DNA from 3 places in the Paeniglutamicibacter sp. genome. Region 1 is predicted to be linked to each of the others. Evidence: riboswitches for the same ligand, from Rfam matches in the RefSeq annotation. Region 1 holds a riboswitch; each other region holds the start of a gene.
What was found. A riboswitch is a leader RNA that binds a small molecule or an ion and turns the genes downstream of it on or off. The one in region 1 is predicted to bind glycine.
Positions count from the first base shown of each region.

Region 2: linked by a shared signal. The riboswitch ahead of ACLQ7E_RS04100 (DUF5058 family protein) and the one ahead of gcvP (aminomethyl-transferring glycine dehydrogenase) in region 1 are both predicted to bind glycine.
Region 3: linked by a shared signal. The riboswitch ahead of ACLQ7E_RS07235 (hypothetical protein) and the one ahead of gcvP (aminomethyl-transferring glycine dehydrogenase) in region 1 are both predicted to bind glycine.

Region 1 is NZ_JBKKAP010000123.1:1,661-8,669, forward strand. Features, by position in the region: gene gcvT (glycine cleavage system aminomethyltransferase GcvT) at 1-134, opposite strand, end outside; gene gcvP (aminomethyl-transferring glycine dehydrogenase) at 174-3,011, opposite strand; glycine riboswitch at 3,193-3,293, opposite strand; gene ACLQ7E_RS14610 (NADPH-dependent F420 reductase) at 3,608-4,285, shown strand; gene ACLQ7E_RS14615 (VIT family protein) at 4,382-5,104, opposite strand; gene ACLQ7E_RS14620 (SGNH/GDSL hydrolase family protein) at 5,181-5,957, opposite strand; gene ACLQ7E_RS14625 (hypothetical protein) at 6,079-6,411, shown strand; gene ACLQ7E_RS14630 (serine hydrolase domain-containing protein) at 6,371-7,009, opposite strand, start outside.
Region 2 is NZ_JBKKAP010000033.1:8,869-15,877, reverse strand. Features, by position in the region: gene ACLQ7E_RS04105 (hypothetical protein) at 48-794, opposite strand; gene ACLQ7E_RS04100 (DUF5058 family protein) at 823-1,572, opposite strand; glycine riboswitch at 1,745-1,835, opposite strand; gene ACLQ7E_RS04095 (nuclear transport factor 2 family protein) at 2,152-2,517, shown strand; gene ACLQ7E_RS04090 (DUF4011 domain-containing protein) at 2,646-7,009, shown strand, end outside.
Region 3 is NZ_JBKKAP010000064.1:47,497-54,505, reverse strand. Features, by position in the region: gene ACLQ7E_RS07250 (SLC13 family permease) at 1-551, shown strand, start outside; gene ACLQ7E_RS07245 (glycerate kinase) at 608-1,837, shown strand; gene ACLQ7E_RS07240 (hypothetical protein) at 1,957-2,358, shown strand; glycine riboswitch at 2,820-2,917, shown strand; gene ACLQ7E_RS07235 (hypothetical protein) at 3,073-3,279, shown strand; gene cycA (D-serine/D-alanine/glycine transporter) at 3,335-4,819, shown strand; gene ACLQ7E_RS07225 (PH domain-containing protein) at 4,928-5,302, opposite strand; gene ACLQ7E_RS07220 (DUF5937 family protein) at 5,352-6,341, opposite strand; gene ACLQ7E_RS07215 (hypothetical protein) at 6,435-6,662, shown strand; gene ACLQ7E_RS07210 (LLM class flavin-dependent oxidoreductase) at 6,745-7,009, opposite strand, start outside.

The sequences.
Region 1 (7,009 bases):
GTGGCGCGCACCGCCTTGTGCTCGGCTAATTCCGAACCGTACTTCAGCGGCATGTCCCAGCCGCCGAAGTCGGTGAAGGATGCGCCAAGTTCCGCATGCTTTGCATGCAGGGAGGTTTTCTTCGGGTCGCTCATCAAGCTACCTTTCGTGGGGCTCAAAAATGAGTGGCGGAATTAGTTTTCGAAGGCTTCGGGTGCCGGGCAGGAGCAGATCAGGTTGCGGTCTCCACCTGCGCCGTCGATGCGTCCCACGGCCGGGAAGTACTTGTCCATGCGCAGGGCGCGTACCGGGAAGGCTGCCTGCTCGACGGTGTACTTGCGGTCCCAGGCGCTGTTGACCACTGCTGCCACGGTGTGCGGGGCGTTGCGCAGCGGGGATTCCTCGATGGAGAAGTCACCGGCCAGCACCTGCTGCATCTCGGCGTGGATCGCGATCATGGCTTCGATGAAGCGCACGATCTCGCCCAGGTCCTCGGACTCGGTCGGCTCCACCATCAGGGTGCCGGCGACCGGGAAGGACAGGGTCGGAGCGTGGAAACCGTAGTCGATCAGGCGCTTGGCAACGTCCTCGGCGGTGACGCCGGTCTTGTTGGTCAGCTCGCGCAGGTCCAGGATGCACTCGTGCGCAACCAGGCCCTTGTTGCCGGTGAACAGGATCGGGAAGTACTCGTTGAGGCGCGAAGCGATGTAGTTCGCCGAAAGGATCGCGGTCTTGGTGGCGTCGGTCAGGCCGTCGCCGCCCATCATTGCGATGTAGGCCCAGGAGATCGGCAGCACGCCGGCGGAGCCGAACATGGTGGCGACCACCGGGATGCCGTCGCGCATCGAGTAGCTGCCCGAGGCGTCGCCCGGCAGGAACGGGATCAGGTGCTCGGCAACGCCGATCGGGCCCACGCCCGGTCCGCCGCCGCCGTGCGGGATGCAGAAGGTCTTGTGCAGGTTCAGGTGCGAGACGTCGCCGCCGAACTTGCCCGGCTGGGCGAGGCCGACCAGGGCGTTCATGTTGGCGCCGTCGATGTAGACCTGGCCGCCGGCTGCGTGGATCTTTTCGCAGACCTCGCGCACGTCGGCGTCGTAGACACCGTGCGTGGAGGGGTAGGTGATCATGATGGCTGCAAGGGTGTCCTTGTTGGCCTCGATCTTCGCGTCCAGGTCGGCCGCGTCGATGGAACCGTCGGCAGCCGTCTTGACCACGACGACCTTCATGCCTGCAAGCACTGCGGACGCGGCGTTGGTGCCGTGTGCGGAGGCCGGGATCAGGCAGACGGTGCGCGCGTCATCGCCGTTGGAGAGGTGGAATCCGCGGATGGCCAGCAGGCCCGCGTACTCGCCCTGCGAACCTGCATTGGGCTGGATGGAGACGCCCGCGTAGCCGGTGATGGTGGTCAGGCGGCCTTCGAGGTCGGTGATCAGTTCGCGCCAGCCCTCGGTCTGGTGGGCCGGGGCGTACGGGTGGATGGAGGCGAATTCAGGCCAGGAAATGGATTCCATTTCGGCGGTGGAGTTCAGCTTCATGGTGCATGAGCCCAGCGGGATCATGGTGCGGTCCAGCGACAGGTCGCGGTCCGAGAGGCGGCGCAGGTAGCGCAGCATCTGGGTCTCGGACTTGATGGTGTTGAAGATCGGGTGGGTCAGGTAGTCGCTGGTGCGCTGCACGGCGGCGGGCAGTTCGAAGCCCTCGGCCGTGAAGGACTCGCCGGCGATGCCGAAGACGCCGGCGATCGCAGCCACGTGGGCCGAGGTCGTGGCCTCGTCGGTGGAGATGCCCACGGTGGTCGAGTTGACCAGGCGCAGGTTGATGCCGGCTTCCTCGGCCTTGGCGACGATGGCAGCGGCATTCTCGACGGTCACCTGGACGGTGTCGAAGAACGAGTCGGCGGCCAGTGCCAGGCCGGCGCCGGAAAGCGCGGTGGCCAGGGTGCGGGCGTGGTTGTGGGCACGCTGGGCGATGCGCTTCAGTCCGGCCGGGCCGTGGTAGACGGCGTACATCGAGGCGGTGATGGCCAGCAGCGCCTGGGCGGTGCAGATGTTCGAGGTGGCCTTCTCGCGGCGGATGTGCTGCTCGCGGGTCTGCAGTGCCAGGCGGTAGGCAGGGGTTCCGGCGTCGTCCTTGGACACGCCGACCAGGCGGCCGGGCAGCGAACGCTCCAGGCCGCTGCGCACGGCCAGGTAGGCTGCGTGCGGGCCGCCGAAGAACAGCGGCACGCCGAAGCGCTGGGTGTTGCCAACTGCGATGTCCGCGCCCTGGTCACCCGGGGCCACGATCATGGTCAGGGCCAGGATGTCGGCGGCGATGGTGATCATTGCGCCGCGTTCCTTGGCGGCGGCAATGATGGCGGCGTGGTCAACCACGGCGCCGTTGTTGCCCGGCTGCTGCAGCACGATGCCGGAGATATCACCCTCAGGCAGGCCAGCGGACAGGTCGGCGATTTCGACCTCGAAGCCCAGTGCCTCGGCGCGACCCTGCACCACGGCAATGGTCTGCGGGAAGAGGTTGGAGTCAAGCACGGTCTTGGCGGTGGCCTTGGCCTTGTTGGCACGGCGCATCAGCAGCACGGACTCGGCGACGGCGGAGGCCTCGTCGAGCATCGAGGCGTTGGCGATCGGCAGGGCGGTCAGGTCCATGACCATGGTCTGGAAGTTCAGCAGCGCCTCGAGGCGGCCCTGGGAGATCTCGGGCTGGTACGGCGTGTACGCGGTGTACCAGGCCGGATCCTCGAGCACGTTGCGCAGGATCACCGGCGGGGTGTAGGTGTCGGAGAAACCCTGACCGATCATCTGGGTCTTCATCACGTTCTTGTTCGCCAGCACGCGCAGGTCGGCCAGAACCTCGGCCTCGGTGCGCGCAGCGGGAAGGTCAAGCGGTTCGGACTGGCGGATGTCGGCCGGAACGGCCGTGTCGACGAGTTCGTCGATGGAGGAATAACCAAGCTGGGCAAGCATGGTGTCAATGTCGCTGCCCTGGGGGCCAATGTGGCGGGCGACGAACTCAGCGGACGGGGTCACGGTCATGGGGAACTCCATTGGGTCATCGGCGTGCGGGCACACCGAACGAGCTGCAAGTTCCTCCCCGACCCTGTTGCTTTGACCTGAGAGTTTCCGCGACGCACCAACCCTTTGGAGGGACGGGGCATGCTTGCACCTTCGGTGAGCAGCACCACCGAACGGTGATGTTGCTACTTTCCAGAGTTGCCTCTTCGCGGCGGTACGGGGGCCTGAGAGTTTCCCGGGGAGGAATTGCTCCTACGGCGCCCGACCAACTTACGTTGAACGGGACTCTCCCGCCGCATGTCAGTGGCTATGCCCCCTACGAGGCACGCCCCCCATCCTACCGGCGATGCGTGAGGCAGACAACACGGCCCCGCCCGGGACAGACGAAGCCGTCTTTTTCGCGTCATGTGCCATGCCGGAGGGCTGGACTTGCACCCCGAGCCCATCCATTCAGTTCTTCTCGCCGGGCCGGGAACCGCATATTCGACCCGCGATCCCCTCGCAGACGGCCGCATTCGGAAAGAATTTCAACCCATCCCCAAGAAACACTTGACACTTCAACCAAACAGGGGCTAACGTATTACTTGAAGCTTCAACCAACAGGATTTGAGGATCAGATGAAGAACTTCCTCGCTCGACTCTTCGGAAAGAAGAACACCATGCACATCGACATCACCATCATCGGCACCGGCAACATGGGCCGTGCACTGGCCACCCGCACGATCGCCGCCGGCAAGAGCCTGCAGGTCCTGGCCCGCACGACCGAGACCGCAGCCACGTTCGCTGCCGAATTCGGTGCGGGAGTCGCCAGCGGCAACACCGCCGAGGCCCCTTCCGGACGCATCGTCGTGTTGGCCCTGCCTTTCGACGCCGCCAAGGAATACGTCGCCGCCCAGGGTCAGGCCCTGGACTCGAAGATCCTGATCGACATCACCAACCCGGTGGACTTCGCAACCTTTGACTCGCTGACCACCGCTGCAGGCAGCTCGGCCGCCGAGGAAATCTCCTCACTGACCTCCGCCACCGTCGTGAAGGCCTTCAACACCACCTTCGCCGGACCGCTCACCTCCGGCACCGCCGACAGCGCCCCGCTGGATGTCTTCGTCGCCGGCGATGATTCCGCCCGCGGCGAGGTCGCTGCGTTCGTCACCGCCGCCGGCATGCGCCCGTTGGAAGTCGGCGGACTGCACCACGCCCGCGAGCTCGAGGGCTTCCAGCTGCTGGTCATGGCCATGCAGGTCAACCCCGCACTGCCCGACTTCAACTGGGGCACCGCGCTGAAGGTCGTGGGCTGAACAGCCCCGCACTGAATAACTCCCGATAGTTGAAAGGCGGAACTGCCACCGGCAGTTCCGCCTTTCGCGTCTTGCAGCAGGCTCCGTTGCACCTGGCTAGATGATTCCCGAAACCCCCAGCCACGAACCAATGGCGAAGGTGACGGCGAGCGCCGCCGCTCCGCCGATCAGCACCCGCAGCGTCGGGCGCAGCACCGGGGCACCGCCCAGCCGCGCGCCCATCGCCCCGGTCACCGCCAGGGCCAACAACACCGCCGCAAAAGTCACCGGGATCCGCAGCCCCACGGGCAGGAACACGGCAGTGGCAAAGGGCAACGCGGCACCCACCGTGAAGGAGATGGCCGAGGCAATGGCGGCATTCCACGGATTGAGCACCTCATCCTCGTCGAGTTGCAGCTCGGCATCGAGGTGCGCCTTGAGCACATCATGTTCGGTCAGCTCCAGGGCAACCTGCTGCGCCGTTGCGGGACTCAATCCCTTGGCCTCGTAGAGCCCGGCCAGTTCCGCCAGTTCCTCCTCGGGCATCTCAACCAGTTCCCGGCGCTCCTTTTCAATGAGCGCCTTTTGCGAGTCCGCCGAGCTGGACACCGAGACATACTCCCCCAGCGCCATGGAAATGGCGCCGCCGATCGCCGCTGCGGCACCGGCCACCACCACCGGCCCCGTGGCGGTCGTGGCACCGGCAACACCGACCACCACGGCCGCCACCGAGACGATCCCGTCGTTGGCGCCGAGCACCCCTGCCCGCAGCCAATTCAACCTTTCGGCCAGGCCCTGGTCGTGCGGTTCGCCCTCGTGCTGTGTCTCCTGATGGTCCATGGACACCAGCAAAGCACCCGGCCCCACCCATTGGCTAGCGGCCCGCGGGTTTCCGCGTCCGGGCAACGCCTTGGTCCTACGACGCGGCAGCCGCCGCCAGCGACACGTAGCCGGGGTAGCGGGGGCTGAGCGCGTCGCCCGAAGAGGTCCCGGCGAGCCGGCGCTTGACCCACGGGACCAGGTGTTCCCTAGCCCAGGCGGCATCCTCGCGCAGCCTTTCAGCGCGCGACTTGGGGTGCAGTGCCGGCAGCCCGGGAACCTCGATGTGTGCCTCGTGTTCCAGGACGCCGAGCACCTTCCGGGCCATCAGGGTGTGCCCGGCGGTGTTCATGTGCAAGCGGTCGGTGGCCCAATAGCGCCCGTCGCGGAATTCGCGCCAGCGCCAATAGTCGGCAATCACGGCGCCGCGGTCGTCCGCGATCTCGCGCACCGTTTCGTTGTAGATCGCGGTGCGGCCGCGGGTCTTCCCGAAGATGGCCGAGCCGTTTGAGTCAAAGCCGGTGAAGAGCACCACGGCCGCGCCGGTGGCCGACAACTGCGCCACGGCATCCCGATACCTGAGCATCAGGGAGTCGATGTCCACGGCCGGGCGCAGGATGTCGTTACCACCCATGTACAAGGTGACAAGCGTGGGCTTCAGCGCCAGGGCGGCAGGCAGCTGCTCGGCGACGACCTGACCGACCTTCTTGCCGCGGATGGCCAGGTTCGCGTATCCCCACTCCGGGTCTGCGCAGAGCTGTTCCGCCACGCGGTCGGCCCAACCTCGCACCTGGTGGGGCCGGCGCGGATCCACATCCCCCATGCCCTCGGTGAAGGAGTCGCCCAGTGCCACAAATCGTTTCGAAAATTCCACGGCTCCAGCCTAGCGGCCGCCACGGACCAGGTTTGATTTGCGGCATGCCTCCGCGCGCTTCATGGGTTCCGCTGGGCCCGGACACAGCGGAACCCCAGCCGTGGCGGGCAGGCTGGAAGACATGAAGACCAAACAGCCCCGCACCGCACACCACTGCCCCGACGGGCGGCGGGCAGTTCGCCGGGGCGCCGAACCGCCCCGCTTCGCCGAGCCCGCGCGCGCTGCCGGGCTGACGGAAAACTGCCATCCGGCAACGGAATCATACGACGTCAAGGTGCGGTTTCGCTTCGTGGCCACCCGCCAGTCGGCCGATCCGGCTCAGCTCCCGTGGCTCGAAGAGATGAGCGACAGCCAACACGTCAACGGGACGTTTTCCGGGATCATCCAGGCCACAAAACCCAACCGGCCGGCCCTCACGACCCGGCGAGCAGCACCTGGCGCGCCAGCACGCTGAGTTGCCCGCCGCGCGAACCGGTGCCGTTGGCCTCGGCGCGCGCCGGGACATAGCCCAGCGACAGCCCGTAGGCCGGATCGGCATAACCCAGCGAGGCGTTGGCACCGTCGTGGCCAAAGGCCCGGGCGGAGCCGAAGTCGTTGTCCGGATGCGCCTTCATGAAGCCGATGGCGAAGGCGCCGGGATTCCCGTTGGCCCGGGACAGCCCGTACACCTGGTCCTGGCTCACCGCGGCAATGGTATCGGCGGTGAGGAACGGGGCGTGCTCGTCGCCGGCATCGTCCACGAATCCGGTGACGGCGGCCGCGTACAGCTTGGCCAGGCCGCGGGCATTGGCCACCCCGCCCAGGGCGGCCAGGCCTGCCTCGCGGATGGAGCGCTCGTTCGGCACATCGATGATGTCGAAGCTCTGTCCCTTGGGTCCGTCAAAGCCTCCGGTGGAGTTCAGTGCCAGCCCATAGGTGGAGAACGGGTCGATGAACGGCGCCGGCTCGAAGGTGCTGCCCTTGAGCACCGGGCGGAAACGCGGCTCCAGGGCCTCGGGCAGACCCAGATAGAAGTCGATGTCGTGCGGGGCGCGGATCCGGCGCTCGAAGAT
Region 2 (7,009 bases), on a different contig from region 1:
GCCGGTCAATGTCGTGAAAATTCGTATCCGTGGACCGAACCGCCCGGTCAGTACACCGGACCCTCGGGGGTGGCGTCCACCGGCACATCCTCCGGGGTCCCCAGGGTCTTGCGGTCGCGGAACACCCAGGCGAGGGCCGCCGTGGCAATCACGGCAACGGCAGTGCCGAACAGGTTCATCTTGGGGATGTACGGGACCATCGCGAAGACCACGATCAGCGAGACCACGAGCGCGATCACGGCGGAGCGGGGGGCCTTCTGGCTCACGATGGCCTGGACGACCACGGCACCCATGACGGTCGGCAGGATGTAGAACTGGACGGTCTGGATGATGTCGACCGGGATCACGCTGACCAGCCACGTGCCCATCAGGCCCACGAAGATGAAGAGGGATGCCAGGTGGACGGTTGCCGCTCCGCAGATGGCGGCGACCGAGGCCAATTCGCCCTTGCGGGTGCCGGGCTTCACGCCGATGGTCGACTGGGCGATCATCGCTGCCGGCAGCAGCTTGTTGGAGATGTTGCCGATCATGAACGCCTGGTACATCGAGGAGGCGCCAAGGATCGGGAAGTAGGTCAACGGCTCAACGATCCAGATGACGCCGAAGACCGCTGCCAGCGCGGCGAAGGCCGTGATGATTCCGGCGACCTCGATGTCCAGGCCGGCGAAGAAGACCAGGTAGGCGGGGGCCGCCAGGGAGAAGAAGAGACCAATGATCATGGTGATCCTGCCCCAGCGGGAAGTGGTCTTGTCGAAGGCGCCAAGCGCCTCGTGCAGCTCTGTTGCTTTGCTCATGATGTGCTCCTGGGAATCTTGGCTGCGATTAGAGGCGGGTGGCGGCGTAGGTGATGGCAAGGGCAAGCAGGATGGCAATGCCCAGTGCCCATTCCTTGATCCATGGCCTGTTGACCCGTTTGGCGATGACCATCAGGACGGTCATGATCGCGGCCGAGGACACGAAGGCGACAACGTGCAGCCACGACTTGGGCAGTTCGCCAATGCCCAAGACCATGAATGCGGCAACCATGGCGGCACCGGGGACCACCATCATGATGGCGGGGTTGACCTTGCGCAGTGCCGAGTCGCCGCGCTTGAGCAGCGGGGTGAGGATGAGGGTGGCAATCATCCACATGGCTCCGCCCAGGCTCATGGCGGCCAAGGCCAGACCGAAGACCGCCTGGGTGTAGGTGGGGCCGCCGAGTTCGGCGCCGGCGGTCTTGGCGGCGATGGCTGCCGCGGCGGTTTCGTAGGACACCGACCCGATCAGGCCGATGCGCACCAGCACCGCAGGGGTGCCGAAGATTGTCAGCAGTGCGACGGCGACCAAGACCACGGCCAGCGAGGGGCCCAGTGCCGAGATGGCGCCGGCGCGGAAGCTGGTCTTGAGCTCGGCCTGCGTCATCCCGATGTGGGGCGCTGCCGTCTTGGCGGCCTTCATGTAGATGACGCTCTGAACAATGATGACCAGGAAAACGCCGATGGCGCAGGCCCAGAGGACCGGAGAGTTGGCGACGGCGAGGATGTCCGTGGAGTTGCTGTCCGCAGCGGCGGGCATTATGGCAGGTACATGCATGGGGGAGTTCTACCGTTCATCGAAGGGTTCAGTGCGGTGATAGCTGGCCTGTGATGATGCCGGTTGCCACCGTGCCCGCTCTGTCCTGAACCTGAAAGTGAAACCAGTGCCCCATGGCACTGGCGTGCTTCGTCGGTGAGCCACCTGTCCCGGTAGCTGCTCTCCAGAGTTTCCTCACGCGGCTGTTCCTGGTACCTGAGAGATTGCGGGTGCTTGCCCCTTCGGTGCCCGAGTGGTGTCCGGGACTCTCCAGCCGCGCGTGATCGGAAGACTATTCAGTTGTCAGCGGCTGCTTGTCCGCTCGTACCCCACAATACTTGACGTGGGTCACAGCGACTCTTTTGTGTCGCCGACCGAACGGTCGTGAATATGTATTTCCGATCCGGCCGGGACAGCCTATGGGGCGGAGCTTGCTTCCCGGACCGAGAAGACCCCCAGGGATCGACTGGGTTTCGGACGGACAGCCATTCCCTCGGGCTGCGCTGGTGGATAACCTTGAAAAACGGCATCGCGGCCACTCCTGGCCCCTCATGGCTGCCCCATTGAAGGGCCACACACCGATTCCCGGAGGCCATTTACATGTCTGCCAACAAGGACACCGTCAGGAAATACATCGACGGATTCAACAAATCGGATCACGCCCAGATCCTCTCGTGCCTCACCGAGGACATCGAATGGACGGTCTTCGGCCATTTTCGGCTCAGCGGCAAGGAAGCCTACGACCAGGCGATTGAAAGCCCCGATTTCAGTGGACCTCCGGTCCTGGAAATAGTGCGCCTGGTCGAGGAGGACGACGAGGTGATGGCCGAGCTGGTCGGCGAAGCGCACCGGGCCAACGGAGAGACCCTGCGCATGGCCATTGCAGAGGTCTTCGTGATGCGCGATGCCTTGATCTCCGAACGCCGCGCCTTCGTCATCGAGCTGACCGAGAACGACTACAAATAGGCGCAGTTGCGTGGCACCCGCAAGGCCATGCGATCCGCGGGGAGTCCCGTATGTGGGATAGGTTCTTAGGAGGGAAGCGGCAGCTTCGAACGGGTTGACCGGAGTTCAACAACGGGATGGGCAACTGGATGAGACTGCGGGAATACGTCGGTGCGGCACTGGGCATCGTCTCGGGTGCCTTGGCGAAGTTCATCGCCGATCACCTCGTCCGCCAGAACCAAGCAGCCGGCTGGACCGGGTTGCTCGATCGGCTCGACCACGCCTTGGGGTCTGCCCATGCGTCCAGCCCCATGGAATTGTCCGCCCAACTCGACAGGATGATGGCTGCTCCGGGCGCAGCGGGGCACGTGATCGAAATTTCGGCCGAGCAACAGCAGCTGGCCGGTCAGCTGCGGGATCTCTGCAGCGCCTGGGAACACGGAGCAGGGTTCGGCGCCGAGGACGTTCAACGGGGTCTAAAGGCCTGCGCGGAATTCCTCCTGTCCCTGGACCTGGAGCACGTGGCGCTGCGCGTGGGCGACCTGGCTGTTGCCGCGGCAGAACAGGGCGATGACCCTGAAACCTTGGCTGGTCAGGATTCAGTGACGACCGGAAACGGCGGACAAGTCCGGATCGACATCGCACACAGTCCTTCCATCAACTACGCCACCGCCCACACCCATGCCCGCATCCTCGAACGCGTGGTGCTCGAGAACCACGGCGATCAGGTGCGCCCGATCCTGGTGACCGCGGTGTTGATGAGCGGAAACCTGGCGGTCTCCGCGGTGGCCGATCGCCGCCTGGAACTCCCGCCGGGCGTCAGCACGCTCCATGACTTGGACGTGGCGCTGGATCCGGCGGCCTTCGCGCTGATCGATACGCGGCGGCCCGGCAAGCTCATTGTCAGGGTGGCCGAAAACGGAAAACTGATTGCCGAAGAATCCGGTGCGGTCGAACTGCTGCCGGCAAGCCATTGGCCGGGCGCCGGAACCCGGGCCAACGCCGAGCTGCTGGCCGCGTTCGTGCAGCCGCAGCACCCGTTGCTCACCGCAATCCTCTCCGAGGCCGGCGACCTGTTCCGCCTGCGCACCGGTGCCGAGTCCCTCGATGCCCGCCAGGGCGGTGCCGAGCGGGTGGACCAATCCGTCGAGTGCATCTTCGAGGTCATGTGCGCCCGCGGCATCCGCTTCGGCAACCCTCCGGCGAATTGGGACCTGGCGGATCTCGGGGGACGGTACATCCGCGGTGCCCAGGAGATAGTCACCGATCGGTTCGGGAGCGCGCTGGACACCACGCTGCTTTTGTCCGCGCTGCTTGAGCGCGTGGCCATCAACTCGGTGATCTGGCTAGTGCACGACCATGCGTTCCTGGCCTATTGGCGCACCCCGGACGGGGCACTGCCCAGCAGCAGCCTCGATGCCGAGGGCGCCGGCGCACTGGCGAACCTGGTCGCCGCCGACCACCTGCGCATTGTGGAGACCGCCGCGATCACCACCGACAGGCGCGCGTCCATTGCCGAGGCCTCCGCCGCGACCAAGGAGGCCTACGCCCAATTTCCGACTGCCTCAGATTCGCTGGCCTACGCGATCGACATCCGCCAGGCGCGGCGCAGCGGCATCAACCCGCTGCCGGCCCGTGGCGTCTCGGAGTTCGGCAAACCCGTCGTCGTCGAATACCGGGCTGCCCGGTCGGACACCCTGGAACGCTTCTTCAAGGAAAAATCCGAGCGCCGAGAGCCTACCCCCACCACCACTGGCAAGACGGCGCCGCCGCGCATCGCCGCATGGAAGAACGGGTTGCTGGATCTGTCCCTGCGCAGCCGCCTGCTGAATTTCACCGAGCGCTCCCGCATCCCGCTGGCGATCCCGGACTCCGTGATGGCAGGACTCGAGGACCTGGTCAACAACGGCAAGAGCCTCGAGTTGCTGCCAGCCGATGAGATCGGCGCGCTCGACAAGCAACGCTACAAGTCAGGGACCCTGCTGCCGGTCGAGCGCCGCATCGAGCTGCTGCTGTCCCGTGGCAGGGCCTACACCCGGCTCGATTCCGCGCCCTACCTCTCGCGGCTGCGCCGCATGGCCAGCCAAGCCAAGAGAATCATTGACGAGAGCGGCGCCAACAACCTCTATCTGGCCCTGGGTTCGTTGACCTGGTCAATGGACGGGCGGGCGCTGCGTTCGCCGTTGTTCCTCATCCCCGTCAACCTGCGACCCGCGGGACGCGGGAAGCATTTCCGCATCGAAATCGATGAGACCGGTGCCTCCGCCCCGAACTACTGCCTGAGCGAAAAACTGCACGAGCAATTCAACTTGCGCGTCCCGGGTTTCGAGGACCCGGTGCGCGACGGGTCTGGCATCGACCTCGAATCCGCGCTGGGTGCGCTGCGCGCTGCCTTGGTTGCGGCCGGCCTTCCCTTCCACGTGGAGGGAACGGTCGACCTGGCGATCCTGCAATTCGCAAAGTTCCGGATGTGGAGGGACCTGGACGAGAACTGGGAAACCTTCATGTCCGCGCCGTTGGTCAAGCACTTGGTTGATTCCCCGACCAGCGAATTCACCGACCCGGCGGACACCGATCTTCTCGAGCCGTCCATTGACCTCGACCAATTGGCTGCCAGGCTCCCGGTCCCGGCGGACGCATCCCAGCTTGAGGCGGTCGCCGCCGCGCATGCCGGGCAAACCTTCGTGCTCGAGGGCCCGCCTGGCACCGGCAAGTCGCAGACCATCACCAACCTGCTGGCGCACGCCATGGCCTCGGGGCAGCGGGTACTCTTCGTGGCGGAGAAGCGGGCCGCGCTCGAGGTGGTGAGCCGGCGCCTGAACGAGGTGGGCCTGGGCGAATTCGCCCTCGACCTCCACGACAAGGGATCGTCCCCGAATGCGGTGCGCGCCCAGATCAAGGCATCGCTTGACCACTTGGTCTTCGCCGACGAGGCGGGGATGGAGCTGGCCGCCAACGACCTGACGTCCTCCGTGCGCAGGCTGGCCGGCTATGCGCGGGACCTCCACGAGGAGAACGCCGCAGGCTATTCCGCCTACGGTGCGCGCAACATTGCCCTGTCCATGGATCCGTCCATTGAGGCGCTGCCGATCCCCGAGCCCTTTGCAGCGCAGGCCGGATCGGCCGAGGTCTCTACGGTGCGTGAGGCACTGATAGGACTGGCCGAAACGGCCGGGGTCGCACGCCCACGCGAAGAGCATCCATGGGGATTCCTCGGCGGCCCCATCACCATTGAACAGCAGGCACCCTTGCGTGAAGCCGCAGAGGCACTGGATCTTGCCCTGCAGGGTGCGGAGCATGTCAGACGAGATGCCTGCGTGGCTTCCCTGATGGAGCGTGCCCCTGAACCCGAAGGCCTGCGTCGCCTTGCCCAGTTGCTGGAGGGCAACGTCCCGGTTCCGGTCCTTGACGCTGCCTCGACACCCCAATGGCAGTCACGCAGCGAGGGTTTGCTGGCCGAGGCAAGGTCCCTGGTGCAACGCATGGGCTGGCTGACAGATGTCGTTGCGCCTTCCGTATTGGAAATGGATCTTGCCCCGGTTCACGAGGCAGCAACGGTTGCCAACAGGTTCGGCTTCCTGGGGCTGGGCCGGAAGAAGCGCCGCCTGCAGGTCATCAGCGAGCACTTCGGGGGCCGGTGGATAGGCACCGAGGAGAGCGCCCAGCACCTCGTGGCCTTGGTGGACGGCATGATCGAGGCCCGTGGACTGTGCGCGAAGCTCATGGCAGGCCTGGGCGAACTTGCCGGAATCACCCTGGACGGGCACTGGAACCCCTTTGTCGAAGGCGACATCCAGGCGGTCGCGCAGCAGCGCGGGGGGCTGGTGCAGCTGGCCAGTCTCCTGTCCCAGTCCGGCGGGGCCGGCCGGGACAAAGACTACGTCGCCTTGCTGCGCGAGGTCCTTGAACGAGACGCCCCTGCAGAGCCGGCGCTCGCCGGAGAACTGGACGGGATTACAGCAGCGTGGGACGCGCTGCGTGAGGCGATCCCCTCGATTACCCGCACACACTCGGCCTGGCCGGACGCGGCGGGTTTCCTGGGCCGGTTCCAACGCACAATCCAGGATCGGGGCGCCGGGCGCACGGCGGAGCGCGGGCTCGAACGCTGGGTCGCGTTCATCGGCACCCTGGAACCCCTGAAGGCCAACGGGCTGGAAGCAGCCTGGGCGCAACTGGCCACCGGAATGTTCCCCGCCGAGAACGCCCTGCGGGGATTCATGCGTGGCACCGCCGAATCCGCCCTGGCCGAACGGCTTGCAGCGCACGGGCTGGATGAATTCAGCGCCGACACCCAAACGCGCACCATCAAACGTTTCACGTCCTCGTCCAGTGACCTGCGCCAACACCTGGGCAAGTCCTTGCCCGAACTCATCAGCCGGCAACGTACCGCCCGGTTGAAGGAATCCGAGAAGCGCATGGGGGAGTTGGCACGGCAGCTGGAACGCCGCCGCGGCGGGCTGAGCGTGCGCCAGCTGATGGACTCCTATGGGGATCTGGTGACCACCATCCTGCC
Region 3 (7,009 bases), on a different contig from region 1:
TGCTCGGCTCCCTGCTCGTGGCCAGCCCCGGCTTCGGCTCCGTGCCCCTGGCCAAGGCGCTGAAGGCGGTGCCGTGGTCGATGCTCATCTTCATGGCCGCCACGCTGACCCTGGGCACCGCGCTGGTCGGGACCGGCGCCGCGCAATGGCTGGCGCGCAGCGTGCTGGGCCCCGTCGCCGGGCTCGGCGCTGCGGCACCGTGGGTGTTCACCGTCCTGGTGGTCGTCATGTCGGCCGCCGCCCACCTGGTCATCCAGTCGCGTTCGGCCCGCTCCGCGGTGCTGATCCCGCTGGTCGTCTCGCTCGCCCCCGGCCTCGGGGTCAACGCGGTCGCGATCGCGTTCGCCTCCACCGCCGCGGCCGGCTTCTGCCACACCCTGACCAGCAGCGCGAAACCGGTCAATCTGTTTTCCGACATCGAGGGCGTCGACACCTATGCGCCGGCGGACCTGCTGCGGCTCAGCGCCGTGCTGGGCCCCGTCATGGTGGCCCTCGTGCTGGTCTTCGCCCTCTGGATCTGGCCGGCCATGGGCCTGCCGCTCTTCCTCTAGCCACCGACACCCCAACGCATCACAAGCACCACTCCAACAGATAAGGAACCACCACCATGTCCAACGCCCTGCCCCGACGCATCCTCGTTGCCCCCTCCGGATTCAAGGAATCCCTCGACGCCGCGGCCGTCGCCCAGGCCATCGGCGCCGGCGTCCGACGCGCCCTGCCCGGTGCCGTGGTCAAGGCAGTTCCCATCGCCGACGGCGGCGAAGGCACCGCCGAAACCCTCGCCTGCGCCACCGGCGGCCGACTGGTCCCGGCCCGGGTCACCGGCCCAGTCGGGCAACCCGTCGATTCCCACTACGCGATGCTCGGCGGGGATGCGACAGGCACCGCGGTGGTCGAAATGGCCGCGGCGGCCGGGCTGCGCCTGGTCCCGCGCGATCAGCGCGACCCCGGGATGACCACCAGCTACGGGGTCGGCGAACTCATCGCCGCCGCGATCGATGCAGGCGCCGAAAAGGTGCTCGTCGGTTGCGGCGACTCCGGCACGTCGGACGGCGGCATGGGCGCGCTGCAGGGACTCGGCGTGCGGATCCTGGACGCCGCCGGGCGCGAGGTCCCGGCCGGCGGCAACCACCTGGCGCGCATCGACCGGCTCGACCTTTCCGGGCTGCACCCGTCCATCGCTGCGGGGACGGTGGAGATCACGCTCGCACTGAACCAGCACAACGTTCTCACCGGTCCGCGCGGCGTGGCCCGGGTCTTCGGCCCGCAGAAGGGCGCCACCCCCGATCAGGTCGAGGCGATGTCCGCCGGCTTCGAGCACTGGGCGGCGGTGCTGCGCCGCGATTCCCTGGATTCCGCCCGCGGCACCGACTTCGCGAACGCACCGGGAACCGGTGCCTCCGGCGGGCTCGGCGCCGGGCTTGCGGCCCTCGGGGCGGTGCTGATGCCGCGCTTCGAGGCGATCCTGGATTCCGGGCTGGCAGGCATCGACCTGGACTCGCTGCTGCGCGGTGCCGACCTGGTGATCACCGCCGAAGGGGCAATCGACTTCCAAACGCCCAAGGGAAAGGTCCCCGCCGAGGTCGCGCGCCGCGCGGCGCTGCACGGGGTGCCGGTGGTGGCCCTGGCAGGGACGCTGGGCAAGGGCTGCCGCGACGTCCACGACATCGGCATCGATGCGATCGCCTCGATCGTCCCGATCCCGATGACGCTGCAGGAGGCGGTGGACGACGGGGAGCGCCTGCTCATCGAGGCTGCGGAGCGCTTCATGCGCACCATCATCCTGGGCGCCTCCATGGCAGCGGCCCGGCTGAGCCCGCGCGACGCCTGGTATTAGGCCCGGTCCGGGCGGGGCCGCCTGGAGACGTTGCGGCCGTGCCCTTTCGCGGCCCGTGTGCGTCGGCTAGGCTGGCCGCGCCGGGGTCCATCGCCCCGTCCGCCGACCAAGGAGGAAGCATGAATGCCGTCAACTGGGATTCCGTCCCCGTGGCAGACCCGCCTCCAGGCGCGGTCGAGGTGCCACCCAGCGGCTTCGGATTCCTCGCCGTCGCCGGCATTCTGGAGCTCGGAGTGCCGAACGTCGTCTATCGCCTTCCGCGCGAGGTCAGGCCAACGGACATGCCGGGTTCCGGGACGGCCACCAAGGACATCTCTGCCTATCTGGCCGACGTCGGCATCTCCGGCCCCGCCGACCCGCTGGCCCACTGCTGGTTCATCGTCCCGCCGCCGTCAATGCCAACAGAAGGGTTCTGGGACGCGCTGGACGAAGCCGAGCCGCTTCGCCAGGCAAGGACCGGCCCCCTGGGGCGCCGGGAGGGCCTGCACGCGGCTCTGCAGATCCTTTATTCCAACAGCTGACCGGTCCGCGTCAGGTTCTCGGCAACGCAGCGGGATCGCAGTCTGTTCAGGATCGGGACCATGGCTGTACACGGAGCGCGTCGGAGGCGCGGGGTCCCGCAATGTGCGACCGCACTTGACGTCGCCAATGGCCACAGGCTGCCGACGCTGGGAACGCCCGCGCGCCGCCACGGTCAATAATCGCCAGTCTTTTTTACGGAGGGAAACCGGGAGCCGGTGGGGAATGTGCGGCATCCGGATAGGGTCGTGTCGTTCTCGGCGGTCGTCGGCGGGTGGTCCAGTTGTTCCTCTGCCAACGCGCACCCCCCTTCCCCTCATGACAAATGTGACGCAACTTCGTAGCGCATCAAATCCCATGTCAGCGGGCTGTTCCTAATACGCTTCGACACAAAGCCTGCTGTGATTTGCACCACACGGATGCACCGCGTAAGTTATGACTGCAATCACAAACAACTTGCCGTTGACACGTGGCGGGAGAGTCCCGTCCACACCATGGACGGGCGCCGTAGGAGCAATTCCTCCCCAGGAAACTCTCAGGCACCCGTACCGCCACGAAGAGGCAAATCTGGAAAGCAGCACGTTGCAATGCGTGCTCACCGAAGGAGCAAGTCCCACCCCTCGCGGGCCGGGATGGAAACTCTCAGGTACTCATACAGATTGGGGAGGATCCAAGAACAGCGCGGCGTCGTCCGCGCGCGATTCGGGAGTTCCTCCATGATGCTAACCACCCACGCCACTGCCCGGTCGCCCTTCGGCGCGCCCGCCGGCCTGCTCCGCGATCCAGCTGTGCTGGATCCGGAGTTTGCCGCGCGCATCGCCGCTGGGCTCTCCTGCAAGCGCAACGGCATGGGAATGGTTGCTTCGGAGAACAATGCGGAGGGCTCGATTCAGGGCCTCGCCCCCGTCGGCGATGACCTCTAGGGAATCGTCCATGGCACGCCACCGAAGCACCAGCACCCATCTGGAAGGCAATAGCATGAGCAACAACAGTTCCGCGCCCCACCTCGAACGAGGGCTCTCCAACCGCCACATCCAACTGATCGCGCTCGGCGGGGCCATTGGCACCGGCCTGTTCATGGGCTCCGGCAAGACCATTGCGGTTGCCGGACCGTCCGTCATCTTCGTGTACATGATTATCGGATTCATGCTGTTCTTCGTAATGCGCGCGATGGGCGAATTGCTGCTGAGCAACACCAACTACAAGAACTTCTCCGACTTCGCCGGGGACATCCTGGGCCCGTGGGCGGCATTCTTCACCGGCTGGACCTACTGGTTCTGCTGGGTCGTCACCGGCATCGCAGACGTCGTGGCGATCTCCCACTATGTGGCGTTCTGGTGGAAGGACCTGCCGCTGTGGATCCCCGCCGTGGCCTGCATCCTGTTGCTGGTGGCACTTAACCTGCCGAGCGTGAAGAACTTCGGCGAGACCGAGTTCTGGTTCGCGCTGGTCAAGATCGTCGCCATCGGCGCGCTGATCGTCGTCGGCCTTGTCATGATCATTACGGGGTTCGAAAACAACGGCGCCACGGCCTCCTTTGCGAACCTCTGGAACGACGGCGGGATGTTCCCGACCGGCTTCATGGGCTTCGTCGCCGGCTTCCAGATCGCAGTGTTTGCGTTCGTCGGCATCGAGCTGGTGGGCACCACCGCCGCCGAGACCAAGGACCCGGAGAAGACCCTGCCGCGTGCCATCAACTCCATCCCGATCCGCATCCTCTTCTTCTACGTCGGCGCCCTGGTCATCCTCATGGCGGTCCAGCCGTGGAACCTGTTCAGCGCCGAGGAGTCCCCGTTCGTGGGCATGTTCGCCATGGCAGGCCTGGTCGGCGCCGCAGGCATCGTGAACTTCGTGGTGCTCACCTCGGCAACTTCCAGTGCGAACTCCGGTATCTACTCGACGTCCCGCATGATCCACGGACTGGCTGAGGAAGGCGACGCCCCCAAGGGCTTCGCGAAGCTCTCCCGGACCAAGGTTCCGCGCAACGCGCTGCTGTTCTCCTGTATGTTCCTGCTCGCCGGCGTGGCACTGCTCTACGCCGAGGGCGGCGTGGCCGAGGCCTTCACCTTGGTCACCACCATTTCGGCTCTTTGCTTCATGTTCGTCTGGTCGATCATCCTGATCAGCTACCTGGTCTACCGCAAGCGCCGCCCGCAGCTGCACGCGTCGAGCAAGTTCAAGATGCCCGGCGGAACGTTCATGCCCTACGTGGTCCTGGCCTTCTTCGGCTTCATCCTCTGGGCCCTGACCACGCAGGCCGACACCCTGTCGGCGCTGCTCTTGACCCCGATCTGGTTTGTGGCACTGGGGATCGGCTACGCGATCCTGCGAAGCAAGCCGAAGCACGCCGAACTGCGTGCCATGCACGCGGCCAAGGTTGCCCAGGAGCACATGACCGCCGCGGCGTTCAATGCCGGCCTTGGCGTCGAGGAAGCCGAGCTGAAGGAGCCCGCCGCGCATTGACATCTGCCGCGCGATGACTCCGGGCGCCGTCAGGCGCCAGCTTAGCCAGGAAGACCTCGGGGCCGCCCTTTTTGGGCCGGCCCCGAGGTCTTGCCGTCTTTTGTTGACTTATAGGACGTGAGAGGCGACGAGCTGCGAGAGCGCGCGCACATCGACCTTGCCCTTGAATTCGAGGCGAACCTTGCCCAGGCCGCTGAACCACAAATCCAGCTCGGCATCGAGGTCGAAGGTGCCCGCCGTTTCCACGGAGAACGCCTGGATCTTGGAATACGGCAACGACGTGTAGTCGCGCTTCTTGCCCGTGAGGCCCTGGATGTTCACCGCGATCAGCCGCTTGTTGGTGAAGACCACATAGTCGCGCACGCCCTTGAAGGCGGCGAGCAGCTCCTCGCCCTGGACAAAGAGGGGCGTGACTTCCCCCGCCACGTCACTTGGGTCGCAGGGGCTGAGCTTGAACACGGAGGCGTTGTTGAAATCGATCATGTCCCGACCATACCCAGCAGCAGGGACAGCCGGGGCATTGCGGCGGGGGTTACGCACGGGCGAGCAGGTCCTCGCCCAGGTCCGCGCGCCGGTAGAAGACCTCGCGGCCCGCGCGGATGGTGTCGGTGAGCCCGGACGCCGCCATCACCTTCAGGTGCCCGTTGACGGTTCCAGCCGCCAGGTCCAGGGCGCAGGCCAATTGGGTGGTGGTCATGGGCAGGTCGAGCTGGGCCAGGATCTGCGCCCGGGTGTGCCCGAGCAGTTGTGCCACGGGGGAGTCCTTGACCTCCCGGGTGTTTTCCCAGAGCCGGCCGACCCCGCGTGGGGCGTAGGTCAGCGTGGGAACAAACGGGTCCACGTCCAGCACCAGGGTGCGCGGCCAGACGAAGGCGCTGGGAACCAGGATCAGCCCGTTGCCCGGGGATGCATGGTGGCTGCCGTCGCAATTGGCGGTGACCTCAATGCCGTCGCGCGTCAGGCGCACGTTGGGATGCAAGGTGTTGAAGACCTGGTGGATGCCGTGCTCGGCCAGCAGGGCCAGCCGGTAGTCGAGATCCGCGAGGAGCATCGCACGCAGCCGCGGCCAGAAGGGTTCAACAGCGGTTTCCCAGTACCAGTGCAGGGCCGCGACAATGCGCGGAATCTCTGACTCGGGGTCGTCGCGGATCGCGCGCACCTCCTTCATGCGGGTCTCCTCCAATCCGGTGGCGAACAGGTAGTCGAGGTCGCGGATCCACAGTTCCGGCGCGACGGCGCCCACCGCGGCGAGCCCCGCCTCGAAGGTGTCCTGCCGCAGGGGAGTGGGGGTCAGGGAATCGGCGATGTAGCCGGTGGGGCGGATCAACGTGGTCAGCAGCCGCAGGTGGTCCTGTTTCTGCGGATCGGGGGAGGCGAGAATGCGCGTGGTGGCATCGCTGATCCAGGGGCGGTGCATCCGGGTGCCCAGCTGGAGGGCACGCACGCTGGTGACCGTTTCCCACAGGGGCGAGATGGTGAATCGCACCCGGGTCAGGTCCTCGGCCGACAGGCTGATCTGCATGTCAATCAGTCTAGGCACGCGGACGTCCCGGGGTAAGGATTCGGAAATAGCCGAATGGTGGCCGTGCGGCGCCGGTGGTTTCAGGATGGACGCATGAGCACCTCAACCGAAGCATTTCCAGTCCATCCATTCATCGACAACACCGCCGCGGCCCGGCACCTGGCCCGAAGGCGGAAGGTGCGAACCGCGGCCCACGTGGCCCCGCGGCACCGCATGGTCGCCAGTCTCTGGCACACCTCGCCGCGGCAGGAGGAGCTGCTGCGTGAAAACCGCGAGCGCGCCTGGGTCCAGCTTTCCCAGGTCGTTGCCGGGCGGTACTGAGCCAAACCGGTGCCGTCCCGCCGATTGACTTCAGCGGGACGGCGACGGTGGGGCCGAGTGCATGGGCGCGGCGCCCGAGGCGTCAGCGCCAGCCGAGGCCCGGTGCCACGTGCGTCAGAATCGACTCGATGACGTGGGCGTTGTAGTCGACGCCGAGCTGGTTCGGGACAGTGAGCAGCAAGGTGTCTGCTGCGGCTACCGCCTCGTCTTCGGCCAGCTTCGCAACAAGCTCGTCGGGGGCACCGGCGTAGGACTTGCCGAAGACCGTGCGCGTCTTCGCGTCGATGTTGCCCACCTGGTCCGAGCTGTGGCGGTCGCGACCGAAGTACTGCCAGTCGCGCTCGTCT